Regions from separate parts of the Enterobacter sp. SCRI0065 genome, predicted to be linked through region 1. Evidence: predicted binding sites of a transcription regulator. Region 1 holds the regulator's gene; the other holds the start of a gene.
The links. Region 1 encodes LexA, which represses DNA repair genes until DNA is damaged. Its sites were predicted from a motif close to TNCTGTATGTACATACAGNA; they were not measured.
Positions count from the first base shown of each region.

Region 2: dinG (ATP-dependent DNA helicase DinG) is a predicted target of LexA. The motif match lies at 2,748-2,767, and genes of this name have one in related genera.

Region 1 covers NZ_JCBAJB010000006.1:33,473-38,455, reverse strand. Annotated here, with positions in the region: gene zur (zinc uptake transcriptional repressor Zur) at 1-471, shown strand, start outside; gene AC6EMZ_RS16095 (CsbD family protein) at 555-764, opposite strand; gene dinF (MATE family efflux transporter DinF) at 910-2,229, opposite strand; gene lexA (transcriptional repressor LexA) at 2,295-2,903, opposite strand; gene AC6EMZ_RS16080 (diacylglycerol kinase) at 3,013-3,381, opposite strand; gene plsB (glycerol-3-phosphate 1-O-acyltransferase PlsB) at 3,536-4,983, shown strand, end outside.
Region 2 covers NZ_JCBAJB010000001.1:562,789-567,771, forward strand. Annotated here, with positions in the region: gene hlyD (secretion protein HlyD) at 1-374, opposite strand, end outside; gene cecR (transcriptional regulator CecR) at 371-1,048, opposite strand; gene rhlE (ATP-dependent RNA helicase RhlE) at 1,281-2,681, shown strand; gene dinG (ATP-dependent DNA helicase DinG) at 2,784-4,961, shown strand; gene AC6EMZ_RS02775 (fimbrial protein) at 4,948-4,983, opposite strand, start outside.

The sequences.
Region 1 (4,983 bases):
CTTTGCGCGCAACGCAATGTGCGCCTGACTCCGCAGCGCCTGGAAGTATTGCGTCTGATGAGTCTGCAAAAAGGGGCGATAAGCGCCTACGATCTTCTCGATCTGCTGCGTGAAAGCGAGCCGCAGGCTAAGCCACCTACCGTTTATCGGGCGTTAGATTTTCTGCTAGAGCAAGGCTTTGTGCATAAAGTTGAATCGACCAATAGTTACGTGCTGTGTCATTTGTTCGATCAGCCCACACACACCTCGGCGATGTTTATTTGCGATCGTTGTGGAGCGGTGAAAGAGAAAGGTGCAGAAGGCGTTGAGGATATCATGCATTCCTTAGCGGCAAAGATGGGCTTTGCGCTACGCCACAATGTGATTGAAGCGCACGGATTATGTTCCGCCTGTGTGGAAGTGGAAGCGTGTCGCCATCAGGATGCCTGCCAGCATGACCATTCAGTGCATGTGAAGAAAAAACCGCGCTGAAAATAAAAGTGGGCGGCTAATAGCCGCCCCCAGGGATTGTACGTCCATGTACTTTCGGGTAGAAAAGGTCGGTAAGTGTTCGATTACCAGCGATAATCGTTACGTTTTTCCCAATCACCGACTTCTTTCTCAGCCTGATCTTTCTGGTAGCCATAACGTTCCTGGATTTTACCCACCAGCTGATCGCGCTTACCTTCGATGATCGTCATGTCATCATCAGTCAGCTTACCCCACTGTTCTTTCGCTTTACCTTTGAACTGTTTCCAGTTACCACCGAGTTCGTCTTTATTCATAATCAAATCCTCATCGTTCGGGTATCACGTCAATTTGTATCGTCCGTAACGTTCATTTCCTGCTGGACTTGATAATAATTGTAGATGAGGATGCGGCACACGTTTCGTTATTCAGAATCTTTAACCATTTCCCCCAACGAAGCCGCTAGGCAAACCAGGTTTGATTGCGCCAGTGACGACGCCAGATCAGCGCAAGCGACAGCCCACGCAGAGCAAGAAAAACGGCAAGCGCCAGCCACAACCCGTGATTACCAAACCAGGGTACGGTAAACAGCGTGAGCCCAAAACCACCCGCCGCCACTGCCATGCTGTTGCGCATTTCGGCTCCTCGGGTTGCACCGATAAACATGCCATCCAGCAAATAGCACCAGACACCGACCACCGGAAGTACAACCTGCCAGATGATGTAGTGGCCTGCCAGCTCACGCAGTTCAGACATCGAGGTCAGTAACGCCACAATCTGACTGCCAAAAAGCGCATAGATCAGAGCAAAAACCAGCGCCACCAGGCCAGATTGCCGACACGCTGCGCGCCAGACCTCCTGCAATTGTCCCGTCTGTTTTGCGCCGTATGCCTGCCCAGAATGGGCCTCAACGGCATAAGCAAAACCGTCAAGCGCATAGGCGGTAAAGGTCAACAACGTCATCAATACGGCATTGACGGCGACGATCTCCGGGCCAAGCCGCGCGCCCAGTACCGTCAAGGCACCGAAACAGAGCTGAAGAAGTAAAGAGCGAAGCATAATATCGCGATTAAGTGCCAGCAGTTTTCGGACGTTCCCACGCCATGCTGTTTTCAACATCGCCAGGGAGATTCCGCGCATCGCCAGCACGCGCTTGACCATCCATAAGCCGATGAAAAACGTGGCGTATTCTGCAACGACCGTTGCCAGCGCGGCGCCCTGCACGTTCATGTGCAGCCCCATCACCAGCCACAGATCCAGAACAATATTGAGGACGTTCCCCACGACCAGCAGGATCACAGGAGCACGTGCATACTGCACACCCAACAGCCAGCCGAGCAGGACCAGATTAGCCAGTGAGGCGGGAGCGCTAATCCAGCGAATATCCAGAAAGCGACGAGCCTGTTCCAGTACTGCTTCATTGCCACCAACGATATGCAGTGCCAGGTCGATCAGCGGCGTTCGCAGCAGAACAATGAGCAATCCGGCACCAAGTGCAAGAATAAGAGGTTGAATAAGCGCTCGCGCCAGGCGCACGGGATCTTTCGCGCCGAACGCCTGAGCGGTCAACCCTGTGGTGCTCATCCGTAAAAAGAGTAACAGCATAAAGAGGAAGCTGGTCGCCGTTGCGCCAATCGCCACGCCACCCAGATAGACTGGCGAGTCCAGATGACCAATGACGGCCGTGTCGACCAATCCCAGTAAAGGAACCGTGATATTCGAAAAGATCATTGGCAGCGCGAGACGCCATAATGCCTTGTCTGAGATTGTCAGCAGAGACATGAGAGAGTACCGGAGCAGGAAAAAGAGAGTCAGGCTACGGGAGACCGTAGCCTGTCAGGAAGAGATTACAGCCATTCACCGTTGCGGATGACACCTACCGCTAAACCTTCAATGGAGAAGGTCTGTTCGCGCAGGTCAACCACAATGGGGGAAAACTCGTTGTTTTCAGGTAGCAGTTGCACCGTATTACCCTGTTTTTTAAGGCGTTTTACGGTCACTTCATCATCGATACGTGCGACGACAACCTGGCCGTTGCGTACATCCTGAGTTTTGTGAACCGCCAGCAAATCGCCATCCAGAATGCCAATATCTTTCATGGACATACCGCTAACGCGCAGTAAAAAGTCTGCACTCGGTTTGAACATGGCAGGATCGACCTGATAATGACCTTCGATGTGCTGCTGCGCCAGCAGTGGCTCGCCAGCCGCAACGCGACCCACGAGAGGGATCCCCGTTTCTTCTTCCACCAGCAGGCGAATGCCGCGTGACGCGCCAGATACAATCTCAAGAACGCCCTTACGAGCCAACGCTTTGAGATGCTCTTCAGCGGCGTTTGGAGAACGGAAACCCAGACGCTGCGCGATTTCCGCTCGCGTAGGTGGCATTCCCGTCTGGCTGATGTGATCCCTGATAAGATCAAACACCTCTTGCTGTCTGGCCGTTAACGCTTTCATTCCGCCCCCTGGGTGTATATACAGTTATGCTGTGAGTATATACAGTCAAAGGTGAATTTGGAACCAAAAACTGCACAAAAAACCAGAGACTTATTCGATTCCTGAAGGCTTATCGTAAATGCGACCAAAGTAACGTGCCCCAGGTAATGGCAGCGGTGATAATCGCCAACAGTACCGCAGCCGACCCCATGTCTTTGGCACGCCCCGAGAGTTCATGGAAATCAGAACCGATACGATCTACCACCGCTTCGATAGCACTGTTGAGAATTTCCACTATCATCACCAAAAGAACCGAACCAATGAGAAGTACGCGGGTTACAGCATCAACATCAAGGAAACAAGCGATAATGACCGCGATGATAGCGGCTACGCCCTCCTGACGAAATGCAGCCTCATTGATCCAGGCAGCGCGGAAACCTTTCCACGAATAACCAGCAGCTTTGATGATACGGGTAAACCCAGTGGTATTATTGGCCATTAAAAGAACCTTTTTTTAGATTTAGCGTCAGTAACTATAGCTGTAGCGCGTTTCGCAACAGCCTGAAGTATGACGGGTAACAACAGAAATTTTGCGCGCTTTCTGTTATCCTTGCGCCGCAATTGCATTATTAACCAGAGGCTTTACATCGTTTATGTCCGGCTGGCCAAGAATCTACTACAAATTACTTAATTTACCATTAAGCGTCCTGGTAAAAAGTAAGTCTATCCCGGCGGAACCTGCGCTGGAATTAGGGCTCGATACCTCGCGCCCTATTATGTACGTTTTGCCTTATAACTCGAAGGCAGACTTACTGACGCTTCGCGCCCAATGTCTGGCGCACGACTTACCCGATCCGTTGGAACCGCTGGAGGTTGACGGTACTCTGCTGCCGCGCTACGTGTTTATCCACGGCGGCCCGCGCGTGTTTACCTATTACACGCCGAAGGAAGAGTCCATTAAGCTGTTCCACGACTACCTTGATCTGCACCGCAGTAACCCCAGCCTGGATGTCCAGATGGTGCCGGTGTCGGTGATGTTTGGTCGTCGTCCAGGGCGTCAAAAAGGCGAAGAAAACCCGCCGCTGCGTATGCTTAACGGTATACAAAAATTCTTTGCGGTGTCATGGCTTGGTCGCGATAGCTTCGTCCGATTCTCTCCGTCTGTTTCTCTGCGCCGTATGGCTGATGAGCACGGAACCGACAAGACTATCGCGCAAAAATTGGCCCGCGTCGCGCGTATGCACTTCGCTCGCCAGCGCCTGGCAGCCGTGGGACCACGCCTTCCTGCTCGTCAGGATCTGTTCAACAAACTGCTGGCATCCAAAGCGATTGCCCGCGCCGTTGAAGATGAAGCCCGTAGCAAGAAAATCTCTCACGAGAAGGCACAACAAAACGCTATCGCACTGATGGAAGAGATTGCAGCGAACTTCTCTTACGAGATGATCCGCTTATCCGATCGCATCCTGAGCTTTACGTGGAACCGGCTCTATCAAGGCATCAACGTGAACAATGCTGAGCGTGTTCGCCAGCTTGCGCACGATGGCCATGAAATTGTGTATGTGCCCTGCCACCGCAGCCACATGGACTATCTTCTGCTCTCGTACGTGCTGTATCACCAGGGGCTGGTCCCGCCGCATATTGCCGCCGGTATCAACCTGAACTTCTGGCCAGCAGGTCCGATCTTCCGCCGTCTGGGTGCGTTCTTTATTCGTCGTACCTTTAAAGGCAACAAGCTCTATTCCACCGTATTCCGCGAATATCTGGGCGAACTGTTCAGCCGTGGCTATTCCGTGGAGTACTTTGTTGAAGGTGGCCGCTCCCGTACCGGTCGTCTGCTCGATCCGAAAACCGGCACGCTATCGATGACGATTCAGGCGATGCTGCGTGGCGGTACGCGCCCCATTACGCTGGTGCCGATTTACATCGGTTACGAGCACGTCATGGAAGTGGGGACTTACGCCAAAGAACTGCGCGGTGCGACGAAAGAGAAAGAGAGCTTGCCGCAAATGCTGCGTGGTTTGAGCAAGCTGCGTAATCTCGGTCAGGGCTACGTTAACTTTGGCGAACCGATGCCGCTGATGACGTATCTGAACCAGCATGT
Region 2 (4,983 bases), on a different contig from region 1:
TAGTCGTAAGCGGCCTGTGCCTGTTTAACGGCTGCTGCCGCCTGAGCAACTTCCTCTTCACGATAGCCCGCCAGCATCAGGTCATATTGCGCCTGGGCAACCGACACGCCGGCTTTGGCCTGCATCAGCGCATTTTCGTAAGGGGCCTTGTCCAGCTGGCCCAGCGTTTGCCCGGTTTTAATGGTATCGCCCTCGTCAACCGTAAGCGACGCCAGGCGACCGCCTACGCGAAAGCTCATATTGACCGTTCGAATATCTACGTTGCCGTAGAGTGTAAGACCTCGATCCTGCTGGCTTTGATACCACAGCCAGCCACCGATTCCTGCGGCTAGCAGAACAACCACCGCCAGTATGACGACGACAGGTTTTTTCATGACTCCAGGCTCCTTAACGTTAAACCCTGCAGGATCAGGTCGATATGACAGGTGATGACCTGACTAATCTGCTCAGCTTTATCCTCATCGAATTGTGTCCAGCCCGTACGCAACAAAATCGTTTCTCGTCCCAGGCGAAAAGCGAGGACCTGGCCGAGCAGGGCATGGGTATGCAAAATGGTTTCTGTATCATCAGGGTTGCGCCCGGTATAGGCCGCGATAAGCCGGGTCAAATGCGCATGCATGGGGTCGATAACCCGATCGTGGACCAGTTGATAGGCGGCAGTGGGCGAAAGTTGCTCGCGTGAGATAAACTTACTCAGATTGAGCGTATCGTCGTGCGTCAGCAGCCGAATCATATTGTTGCAGGCGTCGAGGATCAGCGCCCGAATTGCAGCACGATCCGGTGTGGGATCGTCAAACAGCGCGGTGGCGGCTTCGACGTGCGTGTGGAATTGAGTCCCGATGAAATCGGCTATCCACTGGGCGCAGGCAAGATACAAATCTTCCTTCGAACCAAAGTAATAGGGAATGGCAGCGATGTTTTGCCCAGCCTGGGCCGCAATATCGCGGGTCGTGGCATGGAGTCCGTATTCGCCAAACTGCGCCAGTGCGGCGGCGATGAGCTGACTCTTGGCCTGTTCACCTTTGGTGGTTGTCGGAGTGGGATTCATAACACCGTTAAAAGTTAATCAATCGATTGATTAAGATTATGTATAAATTTTCACCTTGTCCAGTCGGTCGGAGCAATATTTCGCTGAGGAATCATCGAGGGATATTTTATGCGCCACTTCACAAAATCTGCTACACTCCGCTGCTTCGTGACATTGTGGTTTTTGTCCTACTCTTTTCGTCTTATCTCCCTGAAAACTACACCTGTGACGGTCGGGGCGGTTCGGAGTTTTTATGTCTTTTGATACCCTTGGCCTGAACCCAGAAATTCTGCGCGCTGTCGCAGAACAGGGATACCTCGAGCCAACCCCCATTCAGCAGCAGGCAATCCCTGCGGTGCTGGAAGGCCGTGATCTCATGGCCAGCGCACAAACCGGTACCGGCAAAACGGCGGGCTTTACCCTGCCGCTGTTGCAGCGTCTGGTGCAGAAACAGCCTCATGCCTCTGGTCGTCGCCCGGTGCGCGCCCTGATCCTGACGCCAACCCGCGAACTAGCTGCTCAGATTGGCGAGAACGTGCGTGAGTACAGCCGCTATCTCGACATCCGTTCGCTGGTGGTTTTCGGTGGCGTGAGCATCAATCCACAAATGATGAAACTGCGCAGCGGCGTTGATGTCCTCGTCGCCACGCCGGGCCGTTTGCTGGATCTTGAACATCAGAACGCCGTTAAGTTGGATCAGGTAGAAATCCTGGTGCTGGACGAAGCCGACCGCATGCTGGACATGGGCTTTATCCACGATATCCGTCGCGTGCTGGCAAAACTGCCTGCTAAGCGTCAGAACCTGCTGTTCTCTGCGACCTTCTCTGATGAGATCAAAGGCCTGGCGGAAAAACTGCTGCGTAACCCGCTGGAAATCGAAGTGGCGCGCCGCAACACCGCCTCTGAGCAGGTGTCCCAGTACGTTCACTTTGTGGACAAAAAGCGTAAGCGGGAACTGCTGTCGCAGATGATTGGCGAAGGTAACTGGCAGCAGGTGCTGGTCTTTACCCGTACCAAGCACGGCGCTAACCACCTGGCTGAACAGCTGAACAAAGATGGTATTCGCAGTGCCGCTATCCACGGTAATAAAAGCCAGGGCGCACGTACTCGCGCATTAGCTGACTTTAAATCCGGTGACATTCGCGTACTGGTGGCAACCGACATCGCCGCGCGCGGTCTGGATATTGAAGAACTGCCGCACGTGGTGAACTATGAATTGCCAAACGTGCCGGAAGATTACGTTCACCGTATTGGCCGTACCGGTCGTGCGGCGGCAACCGGTGAAGCACTTTCTCTGGTCTGCGTAGATGAGCACAAGCTGTTGCATGACATCGAACGCCTGCTGAAGAAAGAGATCCCACGTATCGCCCTCGAAGGCTATGCGGTTGATCAGTCCATCAAAGCTGAGCCGATTCTGAATGGTCGTCAGGGTGGCGGTGGTCGTGGACAAGGCGGGCGTGGTCAGGGTGGTGGCGGTGGACGCAGCCAGCAGCCGCGTCGTTCCGACGGTAGCGCACCGAAAGCGGCAGGTAAACCTCCGCGCCGTACCGGTGATGCGAAGCCCGCAGGTGAAAACCCGTGGCGCAGCGGGGAAGCAAAACCCGCAGGTGAAGGCCAGCGTCGACGCGGCCCGCGTAAACCTACCAACGCGTAGTAATCTGGAAGCCCGGCCGTAAAGCCGGGTTTTTCTTTTTGCGGCGGAGAAAATAAAGTGCCACAATAGTGGCTGTTTATACAGTATTTCAGGTTCCCCCCGATGGCTTTAACCGCTGCGCTCAAAGCGCAAATTGCCGCCTGGTATAAGGCGCTGCAACAACAGATCCCTGACTTTATTCCCCGAGCCCCGCAGCGGCAGATGATTGCCGATGTGGCGAAAACGCTCGCCGGAGATGAGGGCCGGCATCTGGCGATCGAAGCGCCCACTGGCGTCGGGAAAACCCTCTCCTACTTGATACCCGGTATTGCCATCGCGCGTGAAGAGCAAAAAACACTGGTGATTAGCACCGCCAACGTGGCACTCCAGGATCAGATCTACAGCAAAGATTTGCCGTTGCTGCGCAAAATTATCCCTGAGCTGCGATTCACCGCCGCGTTTGGTCGCGGTCGCTACGTCTGCCCGCGTAATCTGGCAGGGCTTGCGAGCAGTGAGGCGACGCAACAGGATCTGCTGGCGTTCCTCGACGACGATCTGACGCCAAACAACAAAGCCGAGCAGGATCTGTGCGCGAAGCTCAAGGTCGAACTTGATGGCTATAAATGGGACGGCCTGCGCGATCACACCGATAAAGCCATTAGCGACGATCTGTGGCGACGCCTGAGCACGGATAAAGCCAGCTGTCTGAATCGCAACTGTCATTACTATCGCGAATGCCCGTTTTTCGTGGCCCGCCGAGAAATCCAGGAAGCCGAGGTGGTGGTCGCCAACCACGCGCTGGTGATGGCGGCGCTGGAAAGCGAATCGGTCCTGCCCGATCCTAAGAATTTACTGCTGGTGCTCGATGAAGGACACCATCTGCCGGACGTGGCGCGCGATGCGCTGGAGATGAGTGCGGAGATCACCGCCCCGTGGTTTCGTCTTCAGCTTGATCTGTTCTGTAAGCTCATTGCCACCTGCATGGAGCAGTTCCGCCCTAAAACAACGCCACCGCTGGCGGTGCCGGAACGACTGAGCGAACACTGCGAAGAGGTTTACGCGCTGATCGCCTCGCTGAATAACATTCTCGATCTTTATCTGCCGGCGACTCAGGAGGCCGAGCACCGCTTTGCGATGGGTGAGCTGCCAGATGAGATCATGGAAATCTGCAAGCAGTTGGCGAAGCACCTCGAAAAGCTGCGTGGTCTGGCCGAAATGTTTTTGAACGATCTCAGCGAAAAAACCGGCACCCATGATGTGGTGCGCGTGCATCGCGTCCTATTGCAGATGAACCGCGCATTAAGCATGTTCGAAGGGCAGAGCAAGCTGTGGCGACTGGCGTCTCTGGCGCAGGCCTCTGGCGCTCCGGTGACCAAATGGGCGACCCGCGATGCCAAAGACGGCCAAATTCACCTGTTCTTCCACTGCGTGGGGATCCGCGTCAGCGATCAGCTTGAAAAGCTTATCTGGCGTAGCGTGCCGCACGTGGTAGTGACATCCGCCACGTTGCGATCGCTCAACAGCTTTTCCCGTTTGCAGGAGATGAGCGGTCTGAAAGAGAAGGCGGGCGATCGCTTTGTCTCGCTGGATTCGCCGTTTAATCACTGCGAGCAGGGCAAGCTGGTGATTCCAAAGATGGAGCACGAGCCGCTGATGGAACATGAGGAGAAGCATATTGCCGAAATGGCGGCCTTCTTCCGCGAGCAGGTCGAGAGCAAAAAATACCCCGGCATGCTGGTTCTTTTTGCCAGCAACCGTGCTCTTCAGCTGTTTTTAACCTTTGTCACCGATTTGCGTTTATTACTGCTGGTGCAGGGCGATCAGCCGCGCTATCGCCTGGTGGAGGCGCACCGCAAACGCATTGATAGCGGCGAGCGCAGCGTACTGGTGGGCCTGCAATCTTTTGCCGAAGGTCTGGATCTCAAAGGCGATTATCTGACGCAGGTGCATATTCATAAAATTGCCTTCCCGCCCATTGATAGCCCGGTGGTGATCACCGAAGGCGAGTGGCTGAAAAGCCTGAACCGCTATCCGTTTGAGGTGCAAAGCCTGCCGGCAGCGTCGTTTAATCTTATTCAGCAGGTGGGGCGTTTGATTCGTAGCCATAGCTGCTGGGGAGAGATTGTCATTTATGACAAACGCTTGCTGACCAAAAACTACGGTCAACGTTTGCTGAATGCGTTACCCGTTTTTCCTATCGAACGCCCTGAGGTGCCTGAGGTAAAAAAACGCCCGGCACAAGCGGTGACCGGGCGTAAGAAAAGCATCCGTGCTAAAGGGCGCGGTCCTACTGGTAAGTAAAAGTCACCTGCACGACGCTGCT